DNA from 4 places in the Bradyrhizobium sp. USDA 223 genome. Region 4 is predicted to be linked to each of the others. Evidence: predicted binding sites of a transcription regulator. Region 4 holds the regulator's gene; each other region holds the start of a gene.

Region 1 (7,399 bases), 780 kb from region 4:
CCGCGTCGCGCGCGGCCGATCAGCAGTTCCTGCTGTGAACTTCGTGTTAAATCGCTTCTGTCTACAAAGACGCGTGAGTGAGGTGGGGGGAGTATCCTGATGGCTGTTCACCGCAAGCGTTTTCGCGTCGAAGATATCGTCGGTGGCGAGATGCCCATTGTAGACGTAACTGAAGAGGCACTCCCGATGCATAGCGAGATCATGGCCGAGCTTCGCGCGATCCGCGCCCAGATGGCAAAGGGCATCGTCGCGGCCCCGCTGTCCGGCAGCGCTGCCATGGCGGCGATCGACGCCTCGACCGCGCACGAGCTTGCCGAAGCGCGCACCATGCTCGAGACCTACCGGGCGCAGATCGAGCAGTGCGAGAAGCTGAAGGTCGAGCTCGACCTCATCCACGACGCCATCGACCGCACCAAGCGCGAGATCGCGACGCTGCACGGCAAGAGCTTCGACGGCGGCGAGATGGCCAAGGTCAACGGCGAGCTCGGCGCCGTGGTCGGCGGCACCGAGCAGGCGACCCAGCAGATCCTCGAAGCCGCGGAATCGATCGACCAGGCCGCCAGCGCGATGTCCAAGGTGGACTCGATCGATCAGCAGAAGCGCCTTGCCGACGACATTCAGGAACGCGTCATCTCGATCTTCGAAGCCTGCAACTTCCAGGACCTGACCGGCCAGCGCATCAGCAAGGTCATGGGCACGATGAAGTTCATCGAGCAGCACATCAACGCGATGATGGAGATCTGGGGCGGCGTCGACGCGATCAAGTCCCATGTGCCGGCGCAGGTCGACAATCGCAGCGAGGAGGAGAAGCTCCTCAACGGCCCCAAGCTCGCCGGCGACGTCGGCCACGCCTCGCAGGACGACATCGACGCGCTGTTCGACTGAGCGGGGGCGATATAGGAATAACAAAACGCCGGCCTTGGGCCGGCGTTTTTTGTTTAGGACCCCTCCGCTGTCATCGTCCGGCTTGACCGGACGATCCAGTATTCCAGAGGCATCAGTGATTGAGCCGGGAAGCCGCGGCATACTGGATGCCCCGCCTTGGCGGGGCATGACGAAGGAGAGATATTACGCCCTGGGCGCGCAGCGGACGTAGACCATGTTGCCGTAGCGGGTGCCGGCGTCCTTGTCGATGAAGCGGGTGATCATGACGCGACCGTCGAAGGAGACGATTTCGCGGTCCTGGTCGCCGGGGGTCGGGCCGGCCGGCCCGATGTAGTTCTTGCCGCTCGGCGAGCCCTTCAGCCGCAGCTCCTGCGGCGTCGCCTGGTCGGCGAGATGCATGATCACGCCACCGGAGGAACCGGCGGTGATCACGTAGGGGTTTCTGCATTGCTCGCGCGCCATCTTCTCGGTGCGGGCGCGATCGGCCGGGTTCTGGAACGAGGCGAGGCCCCAGCGGCCGACGATCTCGTCGGCGCGGATGCTGGCGGGCATTTCCGGAGCGACGCCAGGTTCGGCTTCGGGCGGCGGCGGGGACGACGTGAGGGACGGCAGGTTGAAGCCGCCGCCGCAGGCGCCCAGCAGCAGCGCCAGACAAGAGACGACCGCCAGATTGGCAACCGTGCGCGCGTGAGCCGAACTGATCATGGCATTCCCCCGAACAAGACCATGGCCGCACCCCTCCCGCAGCCAAGCGCAAAACCGCTGCCGGAGCAATGACGTCGTTCTCTACGGCGACGCCCCGAGCGAGTTTCCAATGCCACCATCCTATATCCGCCTCAACAATCGCTTAACCACCTTTGCTTGACAGGATCGCGGCCAAGCCATATTTCCGGACCCACTATTAGCACTCGGAAAGCCCGATTGCTAAGCGCGCCGTTCGATCCTCGACGCGAGGGCGGACGGAAGCGCCGCCCCACCGACCCCACTACTTCCGAAGCGAGCCTCCAAAGGGAAACGTCATGGCTAAATCCAAATTTCGTCCGCTGCATGACCGTGTCGTGGTCAAACGTATCGACGCCGAGGAAAAGACCAAGGGCGGCATCATCATTCCGGACACGGCCAAGGAAAAGCCGTCCCAAGGCGAGGTCGTCGCCGTCGGCCCCGGCGGCCGCGACGAGACCGGCAAGCTGATCCCGATCGACCTCAAGGTCGGCGACCGCGTGCTGTTCGGCAAGTGGTCGGGCACCGAGGTCAAGATCGACAACGAAGAGCTCCTGATCATGAAGGAGTCGGACATCATGGGCGTGCTGGCCTAAGGCCGTCCGCCTGAACAGCCGCTGAATGTCATGCCCGGATCCAGGCGATCCGGGCATCCATCGTTCCGCCGCACGGCACAAGACAACACACATCACATAACACGAGGGATTGCAGACCATGGCTGCCAAAGACGTCAAGTTTTCCGGAGACGCGCGCGATCGCATGCTGCGCGGCGTCGACGTTCTCGCCAACGCCGTCAAGGTGACGCTCGGCCCCAAGGGCCGCAACGTCGTCATCGAGAAGAGCTTCGGCGCCCCCCGCATCACCAAGGACGGCGTCACGGTCGCCAAGGAGATCGAGCTCGAGGACAAGTTCGAGAACATGGGCGCCCAGATGGTGCGTGAGGTCGCCTCCAAGACCAACGACCTCGCCGGCGACGGCACCACCACCGCGACCGTGCTGGCCCAGGCCATCGTGCGCGAAGGCGCCAAGGCAGTCGCCGCCGGCATGAACCCGATGGACCTCAAGCGCGGCATCGACACCGCGGTTGCCGCCGTCATCAAGGACATCGAGAAGCGCGCCAAGCCGGTCGCCGCCTCCTCCGAGGTCGCCCAGGTCGGCACCATCTCGGCCAACGGCGATGCCGCCATCGGCAAGATGATCGCCCAGGCGATGCAGAAGGTCGGCAACGAGGGCGTCATCACCGTCGAGGAGAACAAGTCGCTCGAGACCGAGGTTGATATCGTCGAGGGCATGAAGTTCGACCGCGGTTATCTCAGCCCCTACTTCGTCACCAACGCCGAGAAGATGACCGCCGAGCTCGAGGACGCCTACATCCTCCTGCACGAGAAGAAGCTCTCGGGCCTGCAGGCCATGCTGCCGGTGCTGGAGGCCGTGGTGCAGTCGGGCAAGCCGCTCGTCATCATCGCCGAGGACGTCGAGGGCGAGGCGCTGGCTACCCTGGTCGTCAACCGGCTCCGTGGCGGCCTGAAGGTGGCCGCGGTGAAGGCGCCGGGCTTCGGTGACCGCCGCAAGGCCATGCTGGAGGACATCGCGATCCTGACCGGCGGCCAGCTGATCTCCGAGGAGCTCGGCATCAAGCTCGAGAACGTCACGGTGAAGATGCTCGGCCGCGCCAAGAAGGTGGTGATCGACAAGGAGAACACCACGATCGTCAACGGCGCCGGCAAGAAGCCTGACATCGAGGCCCGCGTCGGCCAGATCAAGGCCCAGATCGAGGAGACCACCTCGGACTACGACCGCGAGAAGCTGCAGGAGCGCCTCGCCAAGCTCGCCGGCGGCGTCGCGGTGATCCGCGTCGGCGGCGCCACCGAGATCGAGGTCAAGGAGAAGAAGGACCGGGTCGAGGATGCGCTCAACGCCACCCGCGCCGCGGTTCAGGAAGGTATCGTCCCCGGCGGCGGCGTCGCGCTGCTCCGCGCCAAGAAGGCGGTCGGCCGTCTCACCAACGCCAATGACGACGTCCAGGCCGGCATCAACATCGTGCTGAAGGCGCTGGAAGCCCCGATTCGCCAGATCTCCGAGAACGCCGGCGTGGAAGGCTCGATCGTGGTCGGCAAGATCCTGGAGAACAAGTCCGAGACCTTCGGCTTCGACGCCCAGAACGAGGACTATGTCGACATGGTCGAGAAGGGCATCATCGATCCCGCCAAGGTGGTGCGCACCGCGCTGCAGGACGCCTCCTCCGTGGCCGGCCTCCTGGTGACCACCGAGGCCATGGTCGCCGAGATGCCGAAGAAGGAAGCTCCGCCCGCCATGCCCCCCGGCGGCGGCATGGGCGGCTTCTAAGCCTTCCGTTCCGTGACAGAGTTGCGAAGGCCGCCTCCGGGCGGCCTTCTTTTTTGCCGACCCTGCCCGTTTCGCTTTCCGATTCAACCAGCGGCCAAAACCCACTACGGTGGCGCGCCGATTCTGATTGTTTGGGCATGATCCTCAGACCGCTTCACGCTTTCCGGATCATGGCCGTTGCGCGAGGATGTCATCGATGCGTGCGCTTCTGGTTTGCTCCACGGCCGTTCTGGCCCTGCTCGCCGTTCCGCCGCAGGCCTCCGCCCAGATGAAGCTGTCGCCGAAGGCGACCGCGCCGGGCGGAGCCGAGACGCGCTATTTCACCGCGATGGACGGGCTGATGGACGGCAATGCCGACGTGATCCTGAAGGAGACGCGCCAGGGCAAGACGCTGACCGCGGCGGTGCTCGACGTCTGCTACCCCATCGCGAAAAACTCCGACCGCAAGGACCGCTTCGTCGTCAACCTCCAGGTCGCCGGCCAGACGCTGACCGGAACGACGCAGAGCATCAGTGAGAAGTCGCCGGTCAGCGTCAAGCTGACGCGCAAGCAGTCCGGCGACATGTTTGAATTCCGCGGCCAGATCGCGATCGGCCAGGCGGTGACCGAAGTGACCTCGCCGGACAATTCCGATCTCAGCGAAAAGGAATTCCTGGACAGTCAGAGCTCCGACGACGGCATCACGGCGCAGCCAAAGGATTTCACCGACGTCTCGCCGGAAGCGATCGCGGTCAAGGTCAAGCTCGACGCCGCGACCGAGTTCCTGAAGAGCCTGAAGGGCCAGGAGGTCGAGGTGACGCTGGCGAGCCTCAATGTCGGCTGCGACGCGCTGCGCGCGGGCGAGCAGACCATCACCATGTCGGTCGATCCCGAGCGCGCCGGCGCGCTGCTGGCGAAATTCAAGGCGATGCCGGGCGTCACGGCCGCAGGCTGGACCGCAGGCATGACCGAGATGGACCGCACCATCCGCTTCCCTGCGGCCGACTGGCGCGAGGGCGACAAGATCAACAAGGGCAAGCTTGCAACGGCGGTGGCGAGCGTGCTGAGCAGGACGCTCGCCGCAAAGGCGGTCACGCAAAACTTCAACCCGGCCACCGGCAGGCTCAAGCTGGTGTTCAAGCGGCCGAACCAGGACTTCCCGGCACTCGAGCTCACCGACACGATCGAGGTCGCAGGCCTGGTCTCGCCCGACAAGCCGGGCACCACGGACAAGCTCATGCTCTGGATCGGCAGCCCGGCGACCACGACGGCCGACGAGGGCAGCGGGGCCAGGCTCAATCTGTCCGACGATGCGAGCCTCGACGAAGAAGGCGATCTGCCCGACGACAACGGCGCGATCGAGGCGCTCGTCAAGGAGCTGAAGGGCCAGCGCTGGGACGCCGACAAGTCGGTGTGGAAGTAGGCTGAGACAGCCACCGCTGTCATCGCCCGGCTTGACCGGGCGATCCAGTATTCCGAGACAGCAGCGATGGAATCGATAGGTGCGGCGTACTGGATTCCTCGCCTTCGCGGGGAATGACAGAGACCTAATTCCCCGTCGTCCTGAAGCGCAGCGGCTTCGGGCCGATTAGCGTCAGCACGTCGCCCTGGCGCTTCCAGGTCTCGACGCTGCCGAGGGCTGCGACGAGCTCGTCGTCGGCCTGCGCTCTCGCCGGCGGACAGTTGCGGTTCTCGATCTGGCCGGGCACGAAGATCACGGTGTTGCCGGCGACCGAGAACTGGCCCTTGCCGCCCTTGCACCAGAGCTCCAGCACGACCTCGCCATTGTCGCCGATCTCGATGTTGGGAATCCGCTTCGAGCCTGCCTGCGGCAACGCCTCCAGCGTCATCTCGGTGCCGAACGGAAACCCCTCCTGGGCACGCGCGAGTGTGGACATCGCGAACATTGCAACCGCCGCACACAGAACGAAACCATGAGACCTCTCGACCGACCTGACTTGCCGCACCTTCTATGAGACGGCGGGGGCGTTGAGAAGGTTCGCGCATGGTCGATGCGGGCGCACCGGCATGGCGAAGCCCGGGGCGCCTCGAACGCCGAACGAGAAAGCGAGCCGCGCCGCAAAATTCGCGCATGCGGCGGTTCCCGGCCGCTCACAAGGTCGCGAAATCCCGGAGCACCCTGCCCCGCACCGGCGGGCACCATGCTAGGGTTGCTGGCTGCGACAATCCAACGCAAATTGCAGAACTTGCGACTTTCGTCTAAGCGCGCCCATTTCCGCCATCGCCTCAGCTATTTGGCTCTGGGCATCGTGCACATCCCCTGAGGAGATCCAGCTCTGTGAACAACATCCGCGCCACGCTCGCGATCGTCTGGCGAATCGCCATCCCTTATTTCCGGTCAGAGGACAAATGGGCCGGCCGCGGCCTGCTCGCCGCGGTGATCGTGATCGAACTGCTGCTGGTCGCCATCGATGTGCTCGTGAACCAATGGTACAGCCGCTTCTACAACTATCTCCAGGAGCGCGACTGGAACGGCTTCGTCTGGGAGCTGGGCGTCTTCACATTGCTCGCGAGCGCCAGCGTCGCGCTTTCCGTCTACCAGCTCTATCTCAATCAGTGGCTCCAGATTCGCTGGCGGCAATGGCTGACGCGTCATTATCTCGGCGAATGGCTGAATAGCGCGACCCACTATCGGATGCAGCTCAAGGGCGATGCGGCCGACAACCCGGACCAGCGCATCACCGACGACGTCCGCAGTTTCGTCGAGCAGACGCTCAATATCGGCATCGGACTGCTCTCCTCGATCGTCACGCTGCTCTCGTTCGTGGTTATTCTGTGGGGGCTGTCGAACGCGGCACCGCTGCATATCTCCGGCATCGACTTTCCCATCCCCGGCTATTTGGTATGGGCGGCGCTCGTCTACGCGATCTTCGGCACACTGCTCACGCACTGGATCGGTTCGCCTCTGGTCAATCTCAATTTCGAGCAGCAGCGCTACGAGGCCGACTTCCGCTTCAACCTCGTCCGCGTGCGCGAGAACTCCGAACAGATTGCGCTGCTCAAGGGCGAAGGCGCCGAACGCGAACGACTGCTGCTCCGCTACGGCTATGTCGTCGGCAATTGGTACGCGATCATGAGCCGGACCAAGCGTCTGACTGCCTTCACGGCGAGCTATTCCCAAGCCGCCGTGATCTTCCCCTTCATCCTCACTGCGCCTGCCTATTTCGCCGGTAAGATTCAACTTGGGGGGATGGTGCAGACCGGGTCCGCGTTCGGCAGCGTGCAGAAGGCCCTGTCCTTCTTCGTGACCGCCTACCGATCCCTGGCCGAATGGCGTGCGGTGGTTGCCCGCCTCGATGGCTTCGAAATGTCGGTCGCCTCGGCGGTCAATCTGCCGGCACATGAGCCTGCCATCGCGCTGGAGGTCGCCGGCCGCCATATCGACCTCGAGCAGCTCTGCGTGAACCTGCCCAACGGCACGCCGCTGGTCGCCGCCAAGGCCTTCACC
Region 2 (7,399 bases), 2.3 Mb from region 4:
CTTTGATCTGCCCACCTGGACAATAGCGCTGGGCCGACACCCGTGTGCCGGAAGATCCCAACCGACACTGCGCGCGAATTAACTTCCGTCGTGTGTAGGAATTTTCCTCTTCGCGTTCTGGCTCACGGAACGGTTGCGTGGAAAGAAAAGACTCTCACCCGGGAAGTGGCGATGGTCACATCGAATCGACGGTATAAGCCGCCTGTGCCTGCAAGAAGAGGCCGGGAACCATCAATGGCAGCGGTCTTTCCGCCGCACGAGTTTCCTGACTATCCGCGCAGCTCCGCGGCATTCTTGCTACCAAGCGATTCGGCACAAGCTTTTGCAACGGCCGAGTTTGGCTCGGTGCTTCCCGGCATGGTGGCCCAACCGCCTTTTTCAACGAACTTGCTCTGGTCCCATGCATAGGTCGCTTTCTTCATTTCGACCAGGTTTGCCGACGCGTCTGCGGCTTGTCGAAACTTCTCAACGCAGATGGGTGTGAGAGCTGCGACGACAGCCGTCGCAGCTCCATTCCTTGCGAGCGCCTCGGCGGTCCCACCCGTCACCCAGCCGCCCCAGCTGAAACCCACGATTGCCAGAGCGATTGCTCCGGCCACGGCTCCCCACAGTGCCGGCCGCACGGCAGCTTTTGTCTCCCTGGAGATTTCCATCGTTTTCGCCTTGACCTAGAGGTAAGTCGAATCTCACCCGTTAAGGAGGCTAGACACGTCAAGCGATCGGCGTCTGTACCAAATTGCTCACGCAATCGCATACGGACACTCTTACGAGGGCACGATGCGCCTTGTCGCCGTAGCCTGGCGGCAGCGCCCTATGCTCACAGCGAGTATCTGCGCCAAGGGCCAGGAGCGGGACTCCCCGAAATGTCGCGCCCTTGTGAAATCTCTACACTGCGCGGTCTTGCCAATAATCGGTTCGAGTGTTCCTTTTTGAACAGACGCGACATCTTTCCCCGATTTCTTCCGTGCATTGCCTGACTTGGAATTATTACCGATCAGCCCGGCTCTCGTGGCCGGGCTTTTCGCTTGAGGACTTCGCGGTCGATGCCGATAGGACAGCAAGGCTCACCTCGGCACCTCGGCATCTCTGTAGGATTCGGCTCATCCGTTTCCTTCTCTGCCATTCTTCGTCATGAGCCGGCTCGCTTAGAAATCCATACCACCCATGCCGCCGCCCGCAGGCACGCCGGTGCCTGCATTCCTCTTCGGCACCTCGGCGACCATGGCTTCGGTGGTGATCAAGAGAGCCGCGACTGAGGCCGCGTTCTGGATCGCCACCCGAACCACCTTGGTCGGGTCGATGATGCCTTTGGTGACCAGGTTGACGTATTCGCCGGACTGGGAGTCAAAGCCGTAGCCGTACTGATCCTTCTCCAGGATCTTCCCGACGATCACCGAGCCATCCTCGCCAGCGTTGATCGCGATTCTGGCGAGCCGGATACGATAGAGCCTTGCGCACGATCTCGACACCGGTCTTCTGGTCATCGTTCTTGGTGCGCAGCCCCTTGAGATGCTCGGAAGCGCGCAGCAGGGCGACGCCGCCGCCCGGCAGGATGCCTTCCTCGACCGCCGCGCGGGTCGCATGCATCGCGTCATCAACGCGATCCTTGCGCTCCTTCACCTCGACCTCGGTCGCGCCGCCGACGCGGATGACCGCGACGCCGCCGGCGAGCTTGGCCAGACGCTCCTGCAGCTTCTCACGGTCGTAGTCCGAGGTGGTCTCCTCGATCTGCGCCTTGAGCTGATTGACGCGCGCCTCGATGTCGGCCTTCTTGCCCGCGCCGCTGACGATGGTGGTGTTCTCCTTGTCGATCATCACCTTCTTGGCGCGACCGAGCATGTTGAGCGTGACGTTCTCGAGCTTGATGCCGAGATCTTCCGAGATCGCCTGGCCGCCGGTCAGGATCGCGATGTCCTGCAGCATGGCCTTGCGGCGATCGCCGAAGCCTGGAGCCTTGACGGCCGCGACCTTCAGGCCACCACGCAGGCGGTTCCCGACGAGAGTGGCGAGCGCTTCGCCTTCGACGTCTTCCGCGATAATCACAAGCGGCTTGCCGCTCTGCACCACGGCTTCGAGCAGCGGAAGCAATTCATTCAGGTGAGACAGCTTCTTCTCATTGATGAGGACGTAGGCGTCGTCCATCTCAACGCGCATCTTGTCTGCGTTGGTAACAAAGTAAGGCGAGATATAGCCGCGGTCGAACTGCATACCTTCGACGACCTCGAGTTCAGTCTCGAGCGACTTCGCTTCTTCAACCGTGATAACGCCCTCGTTGCCCACCTTCTTCATGGCGTCGGAGAGGAACTTACCAATCTCGGCATCGCCGTTGGCCGAGATGGTGCCCACCTGGGCGATCTCGTCGTTCGAGGTGACCTTCTTGGAGTTCTTGACGAGGTCCGCAACGACGGCTTCCACGGCGAGGTCGATACCGCGCTTCAGGTCCATCGGGTTCATGCCGGCGGCAACCGCCTTGGCGCCTTCACGGACGATCGCAGCCGCGAGCACGGTGGCGGTCGTGGTGCCGTCGCCGGCGGCATCAGCGGACTTGGAGGCGACTTCGCGCACCATCTGGGCGCCCATGTTCTCGAACTTGTCCTCGAGCTCGATCTCCTTGGCGACGGTGACGCCGTCCTTGGTGATGCGGGGAGCGCCGAACGACTTGTCGAGAACGACGTTGCGGCCTTTGGGACCGAGCGTGACCTTGACTGCGTTGTTGAGAATTTCGACACCGCGCAGCATCTTGTCGCGGGCATCTACGCCGAACTTGACTTCTTTGGCCGACATCATGATCTCCGTTTTCGACTGGTCAGATCCCAATGATCGCGCCTAGGCGAGCTCTTAAGGAGCGGGATTTGAACTTGCGGGCCTCATCCTGCGAGACGCCGGCTGCGCCGACGGCTCAGGATGAGGAAAACTGACTGGTGCTTAGGCAACCTTCTTCTTCGCGGCAGGCAGATCGACGAGAACGCCCATAATGTCGCTTTCCTTCATGATCAGCAGTTCCTGACCATCGAGCTTGACCTCAGTACCGGACCACTTGCCGAACAGCACGCGGTCGCCGACCTGGAGGTCTATCGGAATCAGCTTGCCGGCTTCGTCGCGGCCGCCTGGACCAACCGCCGTGATCTCGCCCTGCGAGGGTTTTTCCTTGGCAGTGTCCGGAATGATGATGCCGCCAGTGGTCTTGTCTTCGGCTTCGATGCGCTTGACCACAACGCGGTCGTGAAGCGGACGGAACTTCATGCTGTCCTCCTGTTTTCTGGTTGTTGTTGCTTTGGATGAAATAGCAGTCGTGGCCAGCAAGTGCTAATCAGCACATAAGCCGCCGCAGGGGACGTACAAGACCGTGCTGAATCGATATTCCGAGAGCATCACAACTGCCAAGGCCGCGGCGGCTAGGGAGCCGGGATGCAAAGGTGTGAGTTCTGCAATCTTATGCTCTTCTCTGCTTTGAGTTGCACGGCCTTTTCAGAGATCCGCTGTTATTCGGCGCGCGGTTTGACCCCGATCGGCGCCGAAGGTTGACCCCCGCCAACACAGCCGAATTCATTGAACGATCACGGGAATGTTCATCACGTATGGGGTCAATGTTGTAAGCCGATGGGGGGCGAACTTCGGCTTATTCACATTCACCCTGTCGTCGATCTCGCCGCAGAGCCGGCTCACCTGGCTTTTGGAGATCCCGGTCATACCCATCGCCTGCACCAGATCGTCCACCGAGCGGGTCGAGACGCCCTGCACATGGGCTTCCTGCTCCACGGCGGTGAGCGCCTTCTTGGCCATCCGCCGCGGCTCCAGGAAGCCCGGGAATTAGGACCGCTTGCGCAGCTTGGGAATGCGCAGCTCAATCGCGCCGGCCCGGGTCCCAGATCCAGTCGCGGTAGCCATGCGCTGGGCCAGACGCTCGGGGCCTTCTCGCCGTAGCCCGCCCCCGGTCTGGCTTTCGAATTCCATCTCCATCAGACGCTGGGCAGCAAAGCCGATCAGCTCGCGCAGCAGATCGGCGCCTGGGGTCTTCTCTACGAGCGTGCGCAGGTTCATCATGTCGTTGGTCGTCGGCTTTCCTCGGTTGGGTTGGCGTGTCGCAACCCGATCCTACCGGAGAACTGCCGGTGACCACTGCAAAGCCGCCCGCCCGCTACGGCGCTAGGTGAGGCGCGCGTCCGGGCGGCTTTGCTCTACCGAGCTACATCACCTCCGGGGACACGACCAATATGTTCGAGATTACGATCGCACGCATCGAGATGATTCTGCCGAATGAACGTGGCGAGGACATTCGCCTGACGTTTCAGTTCGATAGCCGTCAGACCAGTTTTACCTTGCCAATTTTCCTGAAGTCTTGCGAATTCGACGATACCGAGATCGTCAGGGTCGCCCGAAGCCAATTGCACGACGTTTTCGCGCAGCTTTGCAGCCAGTGCGCGAATTGGCAACTGACAGACGACGAGCGTCGCGAGCTCGCAAGAATTAGCGTGCGGCCCGCTGTCACGGCGCAGGAGTAGCTCGGGAAAAAAAGGAGCTATTGAATTGGATGTATGCTCCTGAGATCAGCTTAAGATGCGCGGATCGAGTCAAGTCCACGGAGGGTGCTAGACGAGTGGCGTTTCGAATAGGAAGTGAGCACAATCGAAGGCCAGCTGGATGTAACGCATCTGGATTCCTCTGTTATTATCCTCTCGATGGCTACGAACACGTCAGGAGAGTGGTGCTTCCGCCCTTGCTCGCATTAGCTGGCTATTAGGTTCCTACGAGTTGTTGAGAAACACGGTTGACGCCAACGACCACGAAGGCCGCGCCTAGCATTTCATCGCGTCCATGAGCTCGGAAATCTCGATCGTTGCGAAATTCGAGAATGTGTCCGACACGGCATATGGCAGAATGATCTGGTTGTTGTGCCGCATCCCGCCACAAGTATAAACGACGTTAGGGACGTATCCTTCGCGCTCGGATGATTCAGGCCGCAATAGCGGCTCGCGCGAACGTGCCAGCACCTTGGATGGGTCGCGCTTGTCGAGCAGCGCCGCACCGATCGAGTATTTGCGGACCGGGCCGACACCGTGCGTCGATCTCCGCGCACAGCCGTGAGACCTGGCTCTTGGAGATGCCGCTCATCCCCATGGCCTGCACCAGATCGTCGACCGAGCGGGTCGAGACGCCTGGCACATAGGCTTCCTGCACTACGGCGGTGAGCGCCTTCTCGGCCATCCGGCGCGGCTCCAGAAAGCCTGGAAAGTAGGAGCCCTTGCGCAGCTTGGGGATGCGAAGCTCGACCGTGCCGGCATGGGTCTCCCAGGTCCGGTCGCGGTAGCCGTTGCGCTGTGCCAGACGCTCGGGGTTCTTCTCGCCGTAGGCGGCCCCGGCCTGGCCTTCAACTTCCAGCTCCATCAATCGCTGGGCCGCAAAGCCGATCATCTCGCGCAGCAGATCCGCATCGGGGGTCTTCTCCACGAGCGTGCGGAGGTTCATCATCTCATCGGTCATCGGTGGTTCCTCGAATCAGGTTGGTGTCAGCAACCCGACCCTATCGGCGAACCGCCGGTGACCACCGCAAAGCCGCCCGCCCGCTACGGCGCTATCTGCGGCGCGCGTACGGGCGGCTTTGCTCTACCGAGCTACACCACCACAGGGGACACGACCCCGAGGAACGCTACCCCTGGCGATGCTTGCGGCTCGTGAACTACTTCACGCCGTCAAAGCCCATCACACCCGCGCGCAGGAGAGGCGCCCGCCATGTCCGATTTGTTCGCCGCAATGCGCCATCCTACGATGAGGGCTTAACGGACCTGCCCGAGCAGCTTCCGCAGTATATGTTGGGAGATGAGACCCACGGAGATAAGCCAACGGTCGTTTAGTTCGAGTCCAGACCGAGCACCAGAAACTCAATTTCCAAACGCACCCAAGAAAATTGGCGGAAATAGCGCTGTTTATATAAGTGAACTCAGCAGCTTTGAGTGCTGGCTGGGGCGGGAGGGACCCCACCTAGATTTGGGCCACATCGCCGTTGCAGCTACGCACCTGAAAAACCTAACTAAATCAGGCAACACCGGTCCGGTGTGTAGCACCTCAGTGCTGCAGCCTGCAAGCACGGCAGCTGGGCACCATCCCATGGATTGCGCCCGGGCGTCACTCAGGGCTGCACAGGACGGCGCGGAAACGAGAAGGACGGCAGCCCCAAACTGGGTGCAGGCTGGACCTGATCAGTTGCTCGTTCTCCGTGCCCTTCATCGGCCTCGACCGAAGGCACGATGGCCGCCACGTCGGCAGAGACCTCGCCTGGAGCGCCAGCCGGCGGCTCCCCAAGGGGATCGCCCGCATCCTCACCCTTCAACGCGCTCACGCGGTCTCCGAACGTCTTACGCAGGCTGGCAAGCTGCCCTTCGGTCACCCGGCCGACCCATCCGCCATCCCGGCCGTGCCAGTGGAGCCCCGCCGAAACGAGCACCTGGCGCTTCGCCGCCGAGGCGTTGCGCCCGAACTTCACGAAAACCGCTGTATCGTCTTCGCTGACTCGATCTTCCTGAATCAGCCCCTCGGTCAACTTTGACACTCTCGAAACGAGCAGGTCGATCGGCACTTGGCTAAGATCCATGCTTTCAACTGTGGTCCCGATGAGCTCGATGATCTTCACCTTGTTGGATGCGGCCAAATCCGAAATCTCCTGCCCGATGCGGGCGTGATCCCTCTGCAATAGCGCCAACTTTTTGTTGTTGATCTCGATTTCACGTATGAGCGTAGCAACCTTCTTCATGGAATTCTCCTCCATCCATTCTGCTACGACACCATGGATGCCGGAAAAACGCCAAGGCTAGAATCTTGTCCGGCGTGCAGGCTTCCGAATTGCCGACACGCTCAATATATTAAGTTGCGAGAAAGAACAGCACCTTGGCAATTCCGTACGTGCGGGCGACACCGATCAGCCTCACCGTCACCGGTGGCGTGACAAAGAGTTTCGCCTATTCGGGCCGCACGATCATGATGGACCCTCGACCCGAGATCGCAGCGTTCGATTACTCAGCGTTGCGAGGGGATCTGGCCCACGTGGAGGTGCTCCTACCGCCCGATGCGCCCGCAATGTACCTCGATCCTGCCGCACTCGCATATGCTCTCGACGTAAAGGAAATTCAAAAGGTGCGGACGCCGCTTTCGCAGCGCGAGCGTCTGCCTCAAATCGTCATGTCGGCGGTTATCGCGCTACCTTCTGCATTCGAGGTATCAGGAGATGAAGCCCTCACGATCGCGCGGAGGATCGCCCTGTATCCGTGCGGATCGCATCGCGTCCCTATCCACATCGCGATCCACAACGCACCAGCTCGGCCGCAAGGTCGGGCAGCCGGTCGAGCCGACCCTCTGCGAAACGATAGTCGATGACAATATTCTGGCCTTCAATCCACCCGCGCTC
Region 3 (7,399 bases), 5.0 Mb from region 4:
GTCGCACGGGTATGGCTTGTACGCCAGCTTACCCTAGTCCCGCGCGAGGCAGCAATTGCAGAGCTCGTTGGGTTGAGTAGCGCCGCATCCGCGATCATACCCTCCCCTGGAGGGGGAGGGTCGGTTCACATTGAGCGCAGCGAAATGTGAGACGGGGTGGGGTGACGGTCTCTCCACGTCGCATACTGCCCGTGTGGAGAGATCACCCCACCCCGCTCGCGCTTCGCGCGATCGACCCTCCCCCTCCAGGGGAGGGTAAGAGGATGTTGCCCAGTCACGCGATCGCGTTGTCGATCGTAGCTTGCCCCAAGCTGTCGTGGCGGGCGGGGGTCGTCTCGTCTTCGTTCTCGCGTTCAACTAGTCTCGCCGGGACATTCGGGGAATTGATTCATGGGCAGCAATGTCGGTCAGCGTGCATTTCAAAATGCCCGGCTTCAGAAGCGGCAACAGGCCGACGTGCTGCCGTTGCTCGGGCAAGCGCTCGAGTTGCACAAGAAGGGCCGCCTCTCCGAAGCCAAGGCTGCCTATCGCCAGCTCCTGCAGATCGCGCCCAATCAATTCATCGCGCTGCATATGCTCGGCGCGTTGGAGTCCGATGCTGGGAATTATCAGCAGGCCGAGATCCTGCTGAGCCGGGCGGTTGCCGCGGATCCGCGCTCGGCCGAAGCCCATATGAGTCTGGGCGTCGCGCTGAACGGGCTGAAACGTCACGCTGAGGCCCGCGAGAGCTACCGCAAGGCCCTCGCCTTGCGGCCCAACTACGCCCTCGCCCTCTCCAACCTCGGGAACGCGAGCGCGGCCCTTGATCGCTACCAGGAAGCGCTCGACAGCTACGATCGGGCGCTCGCCATCGACGCAAATCTTGCCGAAGCCTACAACGGCCGTGGCTCTGCGCTCTGCCGTCTGCGCAACTACGACGAGGCTCTTGCAAGCCTGAACCGCGCGCTCGCGATCAAGCCCGACTATGCGGCGGCGCTGGCGAACCGCGCCGTGGCACTCCGGGAGTTGCAGCGATTCGACGAGGCCATGGCGGATTGCAACCGGGCAATCGCCCTCGCCCCTGACGACGTGAACGGATGGCTTTGGCGCGCCAATGTCTTGCTCCAGACCCGGCAGGTGGCCCAGGCACTATCCGATTGCGAGAAGGCGCTCGCGATCGCGCCCGATTCCGATCAAGCTCATCTGGTGCTGGGCCTTTGTCTTGCCGGACTGGGCCGGGTCGACGAAGCCCTCGCCAGTTTCGACAGAGCCCTCGACATCAGGCCCGACCTCGAGAGTGCGATCTCCAGCAAGATCTTCACGCTCGATTTCGTGCCGGACGCCAGCGTCGAGCGGCATCAGCAGGCGCGACGCGTATGGTGGGAGCGGATCGGGGCGAAAATCGCTTCAGAAGCGGCGGCACCGCATGACAACAGCCGCGATCCGGATCGTCGCCTGGTGCTGGGCTACGTCTCCTCAGACTTCAACGCGCATTCGGCTGCGTTCATCTTCAAGCCTGTCCTGCAACACCACGACCGCGCCCAGTTCGAAATCGTTTGCTATTCGTGCTCGGCGAGAGTGGATGCGACGACACGCGAATTTCAAGGCATTTCCGATCGCTGGCGCGACGCCTCGCAATGGAGCGACGATCGCCTTGCCGTCCAGATTCGCGCCGATCGCATCGATATCCTGATCGATCTGTCCGGCCATACAAGAGGAAACCGCCTCGGCGTATTTGCGCGCAAGCCGGCACCGATCCAGGCGCACGGCTGGGGCCACGGCACCGGCACCGGGTTGCCGGCGATCGACTATCTGTTCTCGGATCCGGTCGGGATTCCGCACGAGGTTCGGCATCTGTTTGCAGAGAAGGTGGTCGACCTGCCGTGCTTCGTGACGCTGGCGCCGCTGCCGGCCGGGATTGCGCGAGCCGCAACGCCGGCTCTCTCGAACGGCTTCGTCACGTTCGGTGTCTTCAACCGCATCAGCAAGATCTCGGACGAGGCGGCGGCAGTCTGGTCCAGGATCCTCGAGTGGGTGCCGGGCTCGCGCCTCCTGATCAAGGACGTTGCGCTCGACGACCAGCTGGTCCGCGACAAGCTGCTGGCGCGATTTGCGGCCTGCCGATTGCCGGCCGAACGCGTCGATCTGCTCGGGGCCACCTTGCGCGACGAGCATCTGGCATCGTTCAATCGCATCGATATTGCTCTCGATCCGTTCCCGCAGAACGGCGGCGTCAGCACATGGGAAGCCCTGCAGATGGGCGTGCCCGTGGTGGCGAAGCTCGGCAACAGCCTGCCCGGCCGCGCTGCCGGCGCCATCCTCACCGCACTTGGCCTGCCGGACTGGGTCGCCGACAGCGAGGAGGCCTATGTCGAGATCGCGGCCAGCCGCGCGGCCGAGATCGGCGAGCTCGACAAATTGCGCCGCGAACTGCCCGCAACGATCAACGCCGCGGCCGCGGGCAACCCCATCTCATATGCACAAGCGGTGGACGCGGCCTATCGCGCGATGTGGACACGCTATTGCAACGGCGCTGTCGGTGCGTGACATCGTAGGGTGGGCAAAGCGCAGCGTGCCCACGACTTCTCTCAATCGGAAACAGACGGTGGGCACGGCGCGCGAAGAGCGCGCCTTTGCCCACCCTACGAGACCGGTGCTCCGTTCAATGCAGACGGAACACGCCGTCGACGGCGCGAAGCTCGGCCGGCTTGATCAGCTTGGAATGGGCCACCGTCACCGAATGGAGGGGACCGTCGAGCTTCTCCTGCCAGAACGCCAGGAAATCGGTCAGCGCGGGGAATTTCGGAAACATGTCGTAGTTCTGCCAGACATAGGTCTGGAGCAGCGAGGGATGATCCGGCATCCGATAGAGAATTTGTGCCGTCGTCAGCCCGTAGCCCAGCATCTGTTTCCGGAATTCCTCGGAAACGCCCCCAACGCGCAGTCCCATGCCAAACCTCCTTTGCAGGAGCGCATCCGGCGAGTGGCTTGGTCCGTGCCCCGGGGAGCCACCCGGAAACGATGCGCTCACATGAGAGAAATGTGACGCAAACTGACAACTCATCTCAAGCCCAAAAGTTTAACAAGCTGTTGAAATTCAATGCTTTAGCAGCAGAGACGACTCCGTGCTAATACGGTCACCCAAGAGGCGTCGAGAGGCCTCCAAGGCGGTTAACGATGGCGAGGGGTTTCTGGCAGTCCGCGCTTTCGGCTGCTAATTTTTCTGCTACAAACCCTTGCCCCCGCAAAATTCCTGTCCTATTTCAGGCTCGCCCGTGCTAGCACTCACGGGCAACGACTGCTAACAATCTCAAAATCCTCAACACGTGCAATTGCTTAGGAGGACTGCATGAAATTCCGTCCGCTTCACGACCGCGTCGTGGTCAAGCGCATCGACGCAGAAGAGAAGACCGCTGGCGGCATCATCATTCCCGACACTGCCAAGGAAAAGCCCTCCCAGGGCGAAGTCGTCGCCGTTGGCCCCGGTGGCCGCGACGAAGCTGGCAAGCTGATCCCGATCGACCTGAAGGTCGGCGACCGCGTGCTGTTCGGCAAGTGGTCCGGCACCGAGGTCAAGATCGACGGCCAGGACTTGCTGATCATGAAGGAGAGCGACGTGATGGGCGTTCTCGAAGTCAGCGAGTCCAAGAAGAAGGCGGCTTAAGAGCCCCTCTCCTCCCTCCAGTCAAACTCACCTAAGGAAAACTCCAGATGGCAGCCAAAGAAGTCAAATTCTCGGTTGAAGCGCGCGACAAGATGCTGCGCGGCGTCGACGTTCTCGCCAACGCGGTGAAGGTCACGCTCGGTCCCAAGGGCCGCAACGTCGTGCTCGACAAGTCGTTCGGCGCTCCTCGCATCACCAAGGACGGCGTCACCGTCGCCAAGGAGATCGAGCTCGACGACAAGTTCGAGAACATGGGCGCGCAGATGGTGCGCGAAGTCGCCTCCAAGTCCGCTGACGCCGCCGGCGACGGCACCACCACCGCCACTGTGCTCGCCCAGGCGATCGTGAAGGAAGGCGCCAAGTCGGTCGCCGCCGGCATGAACCCGATGGACCTCAAGCGTGGTATCGACCTCGCGGTCGAAGCCGTCGTGGCCGACCTCGAGAAGAACTCGAAGAAGGTCACCTCGAACGACGAGATCGCCCAGGTCGGCACCATCTCGGCGAACGGCGATGCCGAGATCGGCAAGTTCCTCGCCGACGCCATGAAGAAGGTCGGCAACGAGGGCGTCATCACCGTCGAGGAAGCCAAGTCGCTCGAGACCGAGCTCGACGTGGTCGAGGGCATGCAGTTCGACCGCGGCTACATCTCGCCCTACTTCGTCACCAACGCCGACAAGATGCGCGTTGAGATGGATGACGCCTACATCCTCATCAACGAGAAGAAGCTCTCCTCGCTGAACGAGCTGCTGCCGCTGCTCGAGGCCGTGGTGCAGACCGGCAAGCCGCTGGTCATCGTCGCCGAGGACGTCGAAGGCGAAGCCCTGGCGACCCTGGTCGTGAACCGCCTGCGCGGCGGCCTGAAGGTCGCGGCCGTCAAGGCTCCGGGCTTCGGCGATCGCCGCAAGGCCATGCTGCAGGACATCGCGATCCTGACCGGCGGCCAGGCGATCTCGGAAGACCTCGGCATCAAGCTCGAGAACGTCACGCTCAACATGCTCGGTCGCGCCAAGAAGGTGATGATCGACAAGGAGAACACCACGATCGTCAACGGCGCCGGCAAGAAGGCCGACATCGAGGCGCGCGTGGCCCAGATCAAGGCGCAGATCGAGGAGACCACCTCGGACTACGACCGTGAGAAGCTCCAGGAGCGTCTTGCCAAGCTCGCGGGCGGCGTCGCGGTGATCCGCGTCGGCGGCGCGACCGAGGTCGAGGTGAAGGAGCGCAAGGATCGCGTTGATGACGCGATGCATGCGACCCGCGCAGCCGTGGAAGAAGGCATCGTTCCGGGCGGCGGCGTCGCTCTGCTCCGTGCCTCCGAGCAGCTCAAGGGTCTGCGCACCAAGAACGACGACCAGAAGACCGGAGTCGAGATCGTGCGCAAGGCGCTGTCGGCCCCCGCTCGCCAGATCGCGATCAACGCCGGTGAAGACGGCTCGGTGATCGTCGGCAAGATCCTGGAGAACAAGGCCTACAATTACGGCTTCGACTCCCAGACCGGCGAATATGCCGACCTCGTCAAGAAGGGCATCATCGACCCAACCAAGGTGGTCCGTACCGCGATCCAGAACGCTGCCTCGGTGGCCGCGCTCCTGATCACCACGGAAGCCATGGTCGCCGAGCTGCCCAAGAAGGGCGGCGCCGGCCCGGCGATGCCCCCGGGCGGCGGCATGGGCGGCATGGATTTCTGAGGTCCAACCACCTCGAGAACTACGAAACCCCGGCAGCGATGCCGGGGTTTTTGTTTTGGGGGGCCTCTGTTCTCTCAACCAGTCATTCCGGGGCGCGCCCCTTGGGCGCGAGCCCGGAATCCATAACCACGAAACTCACGGGCGACGGGCATAGCGGGCCCACTCCATCTGGCTGTGATTATGGATTCCGGGCTCGCGCCCAAGAGGGCGCGCCCCGGAATGACGGCGGAAAGGCTCCCCCTCACTCCGCCTTCCCGATCCGCTCGAAGCGCGGCTCGCCGTCTTCGTCGAGCGACCAGAAGATCCGCGTCACCTTGCCGATGAGATTGTCCATCGGCACGAAGCCGAATGTCGACATGCGGCTGTCGGTGGAATTGTCGCGGTTGTCGCCGAGCACGAAGATGTGGCCCGGCGGCACGGTGAAGACGTTGGTGTTGTCAAGATAGCCGTCGTCGAGGCAGTCATATGTCACATAGGACGCGCCGCTCGGCAGCGTCTCGCGCCAGCGCTTGACGGCCGCACCGTCGTCCACGCCGCAGGCCTCGTCGGCAAATGTCGCTTCCAGGGCGACGCGGGTCACCGGGCGATCGTTGAGGATGAGGCGGCCCTGCCGCATCTGGATGCGGTCTCCGGGCAGGCCGACGACGCGCTTGACGTAGTCGGCAGAACTGTCCTTCGCCGTCCGGAATACCACGATATCTCCGTATTCGGGATCGGCGGCGAGGATGCGGCCCGAGATCCAGGACGACGCGAAAGGGAGTGAATAGCGGCCATACCCGTAGGGATATTTCGCGGCGAAGACGTAGTCGCCGACCATCAGCGCCGGTGTCATCGAACCGGACGGAATGTTGAACGGCTGATACAGGACGAAGCGAAACAGGATCACCGGCGACCACAGCACCGGGATCATGAGGATCAGGACGACGATCGCCTTCCAGTCGCTGGATCGTGCTGCGGGGCGGATCGATTCCTGAAGAACGGTCATGTGCCTTCCCTGATCAAGACGTTGCGGCTCCAGGATGACGCAACCTGCGAGCGCGCTCAATCCCCGACGAGCTCAAATTGGTCGCGCCTCGCGCCGATCGCGTTCATCGCAGACCGCGGCAACACCGATGTGAAGGGCCGCTTGCTGCATTGCAGCCCGCCTCCGAACTTTTCGCTGGAGCACCTTGCGCCGCCCGCGTGTTTTCCGTTGCCGGTCCAGAGGCCGGAAGCAACAATTGGCATACATGGGCGGGCAGTCGCTTGAGCAAGGAGCCCACCAATCGCGCATCAGTCTGCCCTCGCTTTCAAATAAGATATAGGCGGGACGGCCGGGCGGCTTGAGGCTCTTGAACGAACCCTGAAGATTCGTGTGCAAAGGACCTAGTCGCAGCGTCCCAATAAGAATTCTTTCCGCTCTTATGGGACACCTTTGGTGGCGAGCTTCCTCTCGGTCACACCCGACTCCGCTACGCTCAAAACAAAACGCCCCGGGCGCGAGGCCCAGGGCACAAATCGGTATTGAATGTGATTTGCTGTTCAGTAGCAGGGCAGCAGCTGCACTACAAAGTTTTTTGTATCGACCTGCAAGTTATCAAGTGCAGCAAGTCGATTCACAACTGATCCTGATCGTCTGGGGCACTATTGGCGGACGACAGCCCAATCCACGGTCACCACAACGTTGAATCTGCCACCCTGAATGTCATAAACGAGAATTTCAAAGGCCTCCTGATTTTTCTCGCTGATGAAGGCGCAATAAAGGGGCCCCTTTCCTTCAGGGCCAGACGGGCCACCATTCTGCGTGTATGGGGTTAGAAGTATCAGGTCATGGGGTTTCAATCCGGGCACATGAACAACTTCCGTGCCAAATTCTCTATGCCGGGTCTCAATCCTCGAGGTACCAGCCGCAAATATCGAATGGGGCATGCAATTCCTCCAATGATCTGAGTTGAAAGGTTGGTTTTCGAGCGTGTCTCCCGAGAGTTGGGACGCGCACTCACCTTCCGCTTAGGCATCGAACGATTATGGAGATGATTGTTGGCGCTTACGAATTGGTAGCGCAAATAACGGCGGGCTAGGGCAATGA
Region 4 (7,399 bases):
CGCCGCGCCCGATCCGGCCGGCTGGCGCGCCTTCTCCGGCCGCTACCGCACGAAATACGGCGCGGAGCCGATCCGCACCGCGACCCTTTCCTATGACGCGGTCGCGCTCGTTGCCGCGCTGGCCCGCACGCAAGGCGGCCAGCGTTTCTCCTCCGACGTGCTCACCAACCCCTCCGGCTTTGCCGGCATCGACGGCCTGTTCCGCTTCCGTGCGGATGGCACGAATGAACGCGGGCTCGCCGTCATGAAGGTGACGCAAGGCGGCGGCGTCGCCGTGGCGGGCTCGCCGAAGAGCTTTGGGGCGTAGCTCGGTGCTGTAGGGTGGGCAAAGGCGCTCTTGCGCCGTGCCCACTATCTCTTTCGATAATGAAAGTTGCGTGGGCACGCTTCGCTTTGCCCACCTACGAGAGTTCCTTACGCAGCCAAATCCGCGACCACGGCATCCAGCACCGGAAAACCGCTGCTGGTCACGCGCAACCGTCCCGTTGCATCCACCGTGATCGCGCCTTCCTCGCGCAAGAGCGCGATGCGGCGGGGGTCGAGCGGGCGGCCGGCGAGGGCCTTGTAGCGTTCGGGATCGATGCCTTCGGCGAGCCGCAATCCCATCAGCAGGAATTCGTCGGCGCGTTCCTCGCTGTTGAGGAGCTCGTCGCTGACGACACCGTCGCCGTTGGTCTCGACCCGCATCAGCCAGGCCTCGGGACGCTTCTCGGTGGCGGTGGCGTGCCTGATCCCGTCGATGTCGAGGCGGCCATGTGCGCCGGGGCCGATGCCGGCATATTCCTCGCCGCGCCAGTACACCAGATTGTGCCGGCACTCGGCGCCGCGCCGCGCGTGATTGGAGATCTCGTAAGCGGGCAGCCCGAGCTTGTCGCAGGTCTCCTGCGTGACGTCGTAGAGCGCGCGGGCGACCGCTTCGTCCGGCGTCTTCAGCTTGCCGGCCTGGTGCAGGCCGAAGAAAGGCGTGCCTTCCTCGATGGTCAATTGATAGAGCGACAGATGCTCGGCCGCTTCATCGATGGCGTGCCGCAGCTCGCCCGCCCACATCGCCGGCGTCTGGTCGGGGCGGGCGTAGATCAGGTCGAACGAATAGCGGTCGAACGCGCGGCGCGCGATGGCGACGGCATCGAGCGCTTCGCGCGCGCTGTGCATGCGGCCGAGCGCTTTGAGCGAGGCGTCATCGAGCGCCTGCACGCCGAGCGAGACGCGGTTGACGCCGGCGATGCGATAACCGGCAAAGCGCGTGGCTTCGACGCTGGTCGGGTTCGCTTCCAGCGTCACCTCGACGTCGCCTGCGACGGTCCAGTGCTTGCCGATCGCGTCTAACACCGCGCCGACGGTGGCGGGCTGCATCAGTGACGGCGTGCCGCCGCCGAGGAAGATCGAGGTGACCTCGCGGCCGGGCGCGCGTTCGGCGGTCGTTGCGATCTCGCGCGCGAAGGCGGCGGCAAACCTCGCCTCGTCGATCGCGGCATGGCGGACATGGCTGTTGAAGTCGCAATAGGGGCACTTCGACAGGCAGAACGGCCAGTGCACATAGACGCCAAACGCATCCTTGTTAGCGCGGCTCAAGGCAGATCTCCGCCAGTTTCCGAAAAGCGCGGGCGCGGTGCGACAGGCCGAGGCCGAGCGGCGGCAGGCCGTGCTTCTCGATGCTGGTCATCTCGCCGAAGGTGCGGCTGTGCCCGTCCGGCAGGAACATCGGGTCGTAGCCGAAGCCGGCCGTGCCGCGCGGTGGCCAGATCAGCGTGCCGTCGACGCGCGCCTCGACCTCCTCGCGATGATCGTCGGGCCAGGCCACGCAAAGCGCGGAGACGAAGTGGGCCTTGCGCTTGTCCGGCGTGGTGGCGCCGCGCTCCTGCAGCAGGCGCTCGATCTGCGCCATCGCCGCGTTGAAATCCTTGGATGGACCGGCCCAGCGCGCGCTGTAGATTCCCGGCGCACCGTCGAGTGCGTCGACGACGATGCCGGAATCGTCGGCGAAGGCGGGAAGCTTGGTCGCCTGCGCTGCGGCGACCGCCTTGATCGCAGCGTTGCTGCGGAAATCGTTGCCGGTTTCCTCGGGCTCGGGGAGGCCAAGCTCGCCTGCCGACACCGCCTCGATCCCGTACGGCGCGAGCAGCTCCTTCATCTCGGCGAGCTTGCCGGGATTGTGAGTGGCGATGACGAGCTTGTCGGTGATTCGGCGGTGCATGGGCCTATTGACTACGCCACGGCCAGTTTCTGCAAGTCCACCAGACGCGCAATGCCCTTCTGCGCCAGGGCGATCAGCTTCAGGAACTCGTCCTGCGTGAACGGCTCGCGTTCCGCGGTGCCCTGCACCTCGATGATGCGGCCATCGCCGGTCATGACGAAATTGGCGTCGGTCTCGGCTTCCGAATCCTCGGCATAGTCGAGATCGAGCACCGGCGTACCGTTGTAGATGCCGCAGGAGATCGCGGCGACGTTGTCGCGCATCACGTTGGCCTTCACCATGTTGCGCGCCTTCATCCAGTTGATGCAATCGGCAAGCGCCACCCAGGCGCCGGTGATCGAGGCCGTGCGCGTGCCGCCGTCGGCCTGGAGCACGTCGCAATCGACCGTGATCTGACGCTCACCGAGCGCTTCGAGATCGACGATGGTGCGAAGCGAGCGACCGATCAGACGCTGAATCTCGACGGTGCGGCCGCTCTGCTTGCCGGCGGAGGCCTCGCGGCGGGTGCGTTCGGAGGTGGCGCGCGGCAGCATGCCGTATTCGGCGGTGACCCAGCCGCGGCCCTGACCCTTCAGCCACGGCGGCAGGCGGTCCTCCAGCGTGGCGGTGACCAGCACATGGGTGTCGCCGAATTTCACCAGGCAGGAGCCTTCCGCATATTTGACCACGCCGCGCTCCAGCGTCACGGGGCGCAATTCGTCGGGCGCACGGCGGCTTGGCCGCATGGGAAATCTCCAAAACTCGCGGGAATAGGCTGTTCGCGGTGCTTGTAGGTGGGGCGGGGGTGGGCGGCAAGGGCTTATTCACCCCCTGACCGCCGGCCCGTAAACGCGACGCTTGTCAGAAGCGGCCCGGATGGACAAATTATAAGTATCTGAGAGGAGTTACCGTCTGTGGCCCATCACGATCCGATCCATCTGATCGCGCCGCGCGCAGGCCTTGCCCAGCTCAACGAGCGTTCCCGCGACATCTTTCGTCAAATTGTCGAAAGCTATCTCGCGACCGGTGAGCCGGTCGGCTCGCGCAACATTTCCCGCCTGATCGCCATGCCGCTGTCGCCGGCCTCGGTCCGCAACGTCATGGCCGATCTGGAACAGCTCGGCCTGATCTATGCCCCGCACACCTCGGCCGGCCGGCTGCCGACGGAACTGGGCTTGCGCTTCTTCGTCGATGCCCTGATGCAGGTCGGCGACCTCAACGAGGCCGAGCGGCAGGCGATCCAGAGCCAGCTCTCGTCCGTCGGCGAGGCGCAATCGGTCGAGGCGGCGCTGGACCAGGCCTTGATGCGGCTCTCCGGCCTGACCCGGGCGGCCGCCGTCGTGCTGACGCCGAAATCCAATGCGCGGCTGAAGCACATCGAATTCGTCCGCCTGGAACCGGAAAAAGCGCTGGTGATCCTGGTCGGCGAAGACGGCCAGGTCGAAAACCGCGTGTTGACGCTGCCGCCCGGAGTTCCCTCTTCGGCGCTGACGGAGGCCGGCAATTTCCTCAATGCGCGGATCCGGGGCCGTACCCTGGCCGAGGCGCGGCTCGAGCTCGAGACCGCACTCGGCGAGGCCCGTGCCGAGCTCGATCAGCTGACACAGAAAGTGATCTCGGCCGGCATCGCCAGCTGGTCCGGCGGCGAGAGCGAGGATCGCCAGCTCATCGTCCGCGGCCATGCCAATCTGCTCGAAGATCTGCATGCGCTGGAGGATCTGGAGCGGGTTCGGCTGTTGTTCGACGACCTCGAGACCAAGCGCGGCGTGATCGACCTGCTCGGCCGGGCCGAGACCGCCGAAGGCGTGCGCATCTTCATCGGCAGTGAGAACAAGCTGTTCTCGCTGTCGGGGTCGTCCACCATCATCTCGCCCTATCGGGATGCCGCCGGCCACATCGTCGGCGTTCTCGGCGTGATCGGCCCGACGCGGCTGAATTATGCCCGCGTGATCCCCACCGTGGACTACGCCGCCCGCATCGTCAGCCGCCTCTTGGGGGGCTGACCGGCCTTTCCGCCGATCACGGGCGCTTGATTTTCGCGAGTTTAGGCACGATATCCGGGCCAACATCCCTGAAACGAGTTCGAGATCAGAGCCGATGACCGAGCAAGACCGGCAACCCCAAGACACGACTGCAGCGACCGGCGAGCCCGTGGTGTCGAAACCCTACATCATGCCCGACGATCCCGAGCCGGGTTCGGTCGAAACCCTGCAAAAGGAAGCGGCTGAAGCGCGCGACCGCATGCTGCGGACGCTGGCCGAGATGGAGAATTTGCGCAAGCGCACCGCCAAGGAAGTCGCCGACGCCCGCCTCTACGGCATCACCGGCTTCGCGCGCGACGTGCTCGACATCGCCGACAATCTCCAGCGTGCACTCGATGCCGTTCCGGCGGAGGCGCGTGCTGCGGCCGATCCCGGCCTGGTCTCGTTGATCGAGGGCGTCGAGCTCACGGAGCGCGCGCTGCTCAACGCGCTGGAAAAACACGGCGTGAAGAAGCTCGATCCTCAGGGCCAGAAGTTCGACCCGAACTTCCACCAGGCGATGTACGAAGTGCCTGACGCGTCGGTGCCGTCGGGCACCGTGGTGCAGATCATGCAGGCCGGCTACACCATTGGTGACCGCGTGCTGCGCCCGGCGCTGGTCGGCGTCGCCAAGGGCGGCGCGAAGACTGCGCCCGCGGCGAACAACAACGAGTCGAGCAGCGCGGCGAATTGAGTGTTGGCGTCATTCCGGGGCTCGACGAAGTCGAGAACTATGGTGCGCAATGCGCACCTGAGAATCCATCGAACAGCAGAGACAACCGCACAATGGATTTCGGGCTCGCGCTGAAGCGCGCCCCGGAATGACGGAAGATGGCGCGCCGCCTACGCGCTCACCGCGATATCCGCAGACTGAATCCGCTTCACGCCCGCCTTGGCCATGTCGGCCCAGGCCTTGGCGAGCGAGCCCTGCGTGTCGATGCCGCGGCAGGCGTCTTCCACCACATAGACCTCGAAGCCCGCCTTGCGCCCGTCGAGCGCGGTCCAGGCGACGCAGAAATCTGTCGCAAGACCAGCGACGAAGACGCGCTTGATCTTGCGGCCCCTCAGGTAGCCGGCGAGCCCGGTCGAGGTCTTGCCGTCGGCCTCGAGGAAGGCCGAATAGCTGTCGACGTTCTTGTGAAATCCCTTGCGGATGATGAGCTCGGCGTGCGGGATCGACAGGTCCTTCGACAGCGCCGCGCCCTCGGTGCCCTGCACGCAATGGTCCGGCCACAGCACCTGCTTGCCGTAGGGCAGGTCGACCGTTTCGAATGGCTTCTTGCCGGAATGAACCGACGCAAACGAAACGTGGCCCGGCGTGTGCCAGTCCTGCGTCAGCACCACATTCGCAAATGCCTTCGAGATCTTGTTGATGACCGGCACCACCTGCTCGCCTTCCTTCACGGCGAGGCTGCCGCCGGGCAGGAAGCAGTTCTGCACGTCGATCACGAGCAGCGCGGACGCTTCGTCCGGCTTGATCGGTGCGGCCGCGAACAGCGCGGTTGGCGCGAGCGTCGCCAGCGCCGTCGTTCCAAGCATTGCCAAGACCTGTCGCCGAACCAGCATGTCTACCTCCCCTCCAGGATGATCCAACGGGAGGAAGCCTAGTTCCGTTCGTATACGAACAGAAGCCTGAAAATGCAGCCGGGCTGATGAGCAGTTGGGCTCTTAGCCCCAACATCATCGTCGCCCCCCGTGCGCAATTGCGCACCAGGCGGGGATGACATTGGAGGTGTTGAAGCGCCTCGGGCCCTACCCCTTCGGCTGAATCCCGTCGCGCACGGCGCGGAAGCGGGTGAAGGCGGCTTGCCATTGGTCGCGCGGGGCGCTGGCGATGATGCGCAATGATGCGCCGCCGCTCGAGAAGCGGATCCACTGCACCACCGTCACCGGGACCTTGTCCTTGCCGCTGACGCCGTCGATCCGGGTCTCGAAGCCTTGCTGGCCGTTGATGCGGATCGGCTCGGACATGGTGATGCGCGACTCGCGCACGCCGGGAATCTGGAGCGCCGCCTCCTGGGCGAAGCGGGCGCGGTCGTCGGCGGCTTGCGGGGTGGCGCCGATCAGGCCGAGGATCATGAACGGCCTCGCCTCGTAGCCCACGCTCTCATCGCCGTCGGCCAGGATGATGCTCGAGCCCGGTGCCAGGGTCTTGATGTCCTTGAAGTCGGCGAGATCGGTGATCTTGAACGGCAGCAGCGCGATCTGCTCCTCGGCCGAGACCTGCCTGCGGGTGGTGGCGCTCGCGAACATCTGTCGCACCGCCTCGTCCGTGTAGATCTTGGTCGCATTCTCCGGGATCTGTACCGCGACATAGCCGGAGAAGCCGGCGCCGGGCACGATCATCGAATAGCGCTTCACCGGGGTATCGCCGGCCTTGCCGCTTTCGGTGGTGAAATAGGCAAGGCCAGCGGGGGTCTCGACCTTGTCCTGCTTGACGCCGCCCGTCCCGCCGGGATTGGAATTGAAGGCGCTCACGACCTCGCCATAGGCGGCCGGCGGCAGCTCGGTGACCAGCACCTTGACGTTGCCGTCCTCGCTCTCGAAGCCCGGAAAGGTCTTGGCCGTGCTGAGGCCGATCAACGGCACCATGCCGAGACGCAAGCCGGGTGGGAAAACGACGTCGGCGGCGAAGGCCGGAAGCGCTGTTACGGCGAGGAGGGCGAGCGCGGCGAGGGGGCGGATCAGCTTCATGGCCACTCTGATTGGTTCACATTGAGGCCGTTCGATGGTCGGCCACCGGGCCGCTTTGTCGCGCGAAGCAGCTGCGCCGGCTGTGCGGTCGGTCCGCCTTTTAGCCGGTTTGGCCTCGCCGCAACAGGGCGGGCGGGCTTGCGGGTGCGGGGGCTTGCCGAGGCCCGGACCTGTTAATAATTCCTCACCCGCAAGGGCGGTTGAGCCCGGATATCACCTTCCAAAACCCGATGTTTTAGCGGCAGAAACCTAGCTTCGGTCCTTGCGGGCCCCTCCCCCCCTCCTATATGAGCCTCAATCATCGCAATATCGCGGATGTTTGATCTTAGGGGGTTTCGGTTCGGGTGCCTCTTGGGCCCAGCCAACCTGCCGCAAAAAGAAGGATATCAGGACCATGGGAAAGGTCATTGGGATCGACCTCGGCACCACGAATTCGTGCGTCGCCGTGATGGATGGCAAGAACGCCAAAGTCATCGAGAATTCCGAAGGCATGCGCACGACGCCTTCGATC

The links. Region 4 encodes HrcA, which represses chaperone genes, less so after heat shock. Its sites were predicted from a motif close to GTTAGCACTCNCNNNNNGNGAGTGCTAAC; they were not measured.
Region 1: the regulator HrcA is predicted to act here: its motif matches at 1,786-1,814, upstream of groES (co-chaperone GroES).
Region 2: the regulator HrcA is predicted to act here: its motif matches at 3,283-3,311, upstream of ABIA40_RS19600 (co-chaperone GroES).
Region 3: the regulator HrcA is predicted to act here: its motif matches at 3,257-3,285, upstream of ABIA40_RS06630 (co-chaperone GroES).

What each region holds. Positions count from the first base shown of each region.
Region 1 covers NZ_JBIYDR010000001.1:5,757,926-5,765,324, forward strand. The annotation lists gene ABIA40_RS26790 (protein phosphatase CheZ) at 100-885, shown strand; gene ABIA40_RS26795 (hypothetical protein) at 1,069-1,590, opposite strand; gene groES (co-chaperone GroES) at 1,905-2,201, shown strand; gene groL (chaperonin GroEL) at 2,320-3,951, shown strand; gene ABIA40_RS26810 (hypothetical protein) at 4,148-5,353, shown strand; gene ABIA40_RS26815 (META domain-containing protein) at 5,478-5,837, opposite strand; gene ABIA40_RS26820 (ABC transporter ATP-binding protein/permease) at 6,230-7,399, shown strand, end outside.
Region 2 covers NZ_JBIYDR010000001.1:4,245,582-4,252,980, forward strand. The annotation lists gene ABIA40_RS19590 (hypothetical protein) at 270-653, opposite strand; partial or broken gene groL (chaperonin GroEL) at 1,146-2,784, opposite strand; gene ABIA40_RS19600 (co-chaperone GroES) at 2,926-3,243, opposite strand; partial or broken gene ABIA40_RS19605 (transposase) at 3,631-4,044, opposite strand; gene ABIA40_RS19610 (hypothetical protein) at 4,215-4,502, shown strand; partial or broken gene ABIA40_RS19615 (glycosidase) at 4,797-5,063, opposite strand; partial or broken gene ABIA40_RS19620 (transposase) at 5,056-5,481, opposite strand; gene ABIA40_RS19625 (hypothetical protein) at 6,128-6,748, opposite strand; gene ABIA40_RS19630 (hypothetical protein) at 6,883-7,368, shown strand.
Region 3 covers NZ_JBIYDR010000001.1:1,495,505-1,502,903, reverse strand. The annotation lists gene ABIA40_RS06640 (tetratricopeptide repeat protein) at 391-2,526, shown strand; gene ABIA40_RS06635 (usg protein) at 2,642-2,929, opposite strand; gene ABIA40_RS06630 (co-chaperone GroES) at 3,329-3,643, shown strand; gene groL (chaperonin GroEL) at 3,691-5,331, shown strand; gene lepB (signal peptidase I) at 5,573-6,316, opposite strand.
Region 4 covers NZ_JBIYDR010000001.1:6,535,868-6,543,266, reverse strand. The annotation lists gene ABIA40_RS30515 (penicillin-binding protein activator) at 1-307, shown strand, start outside; gene hemW (radical SAM family heme chaperone HemW) at 415-1,572, opposite strand; gene rdgB (RdgB/HAM1 family non-canonical purine NTP pyrophosphatase) at 1,559-2,194, opposite strand; gene rph (ribonuclease PH) at 2,206-2,919, opposite strand; gene hrcA (heat-inducible transcriptional repressor HrcA) at 3,088-4,176, shown strand; gene grpE (nucleotide exchange factor GrpE) at 4,271-4,888, shown strand; gene pncA (bifunctional nicotinamidase/pyrazinamidase) at 5,038-5,760, opposite strand; gene ABIA40_RS30480 (hypothetical protein) at 5,947-6,888, opposite strand; gene dnaK (molecular chaperone DnaK) at 7,283-7,399, shown strand, end outside.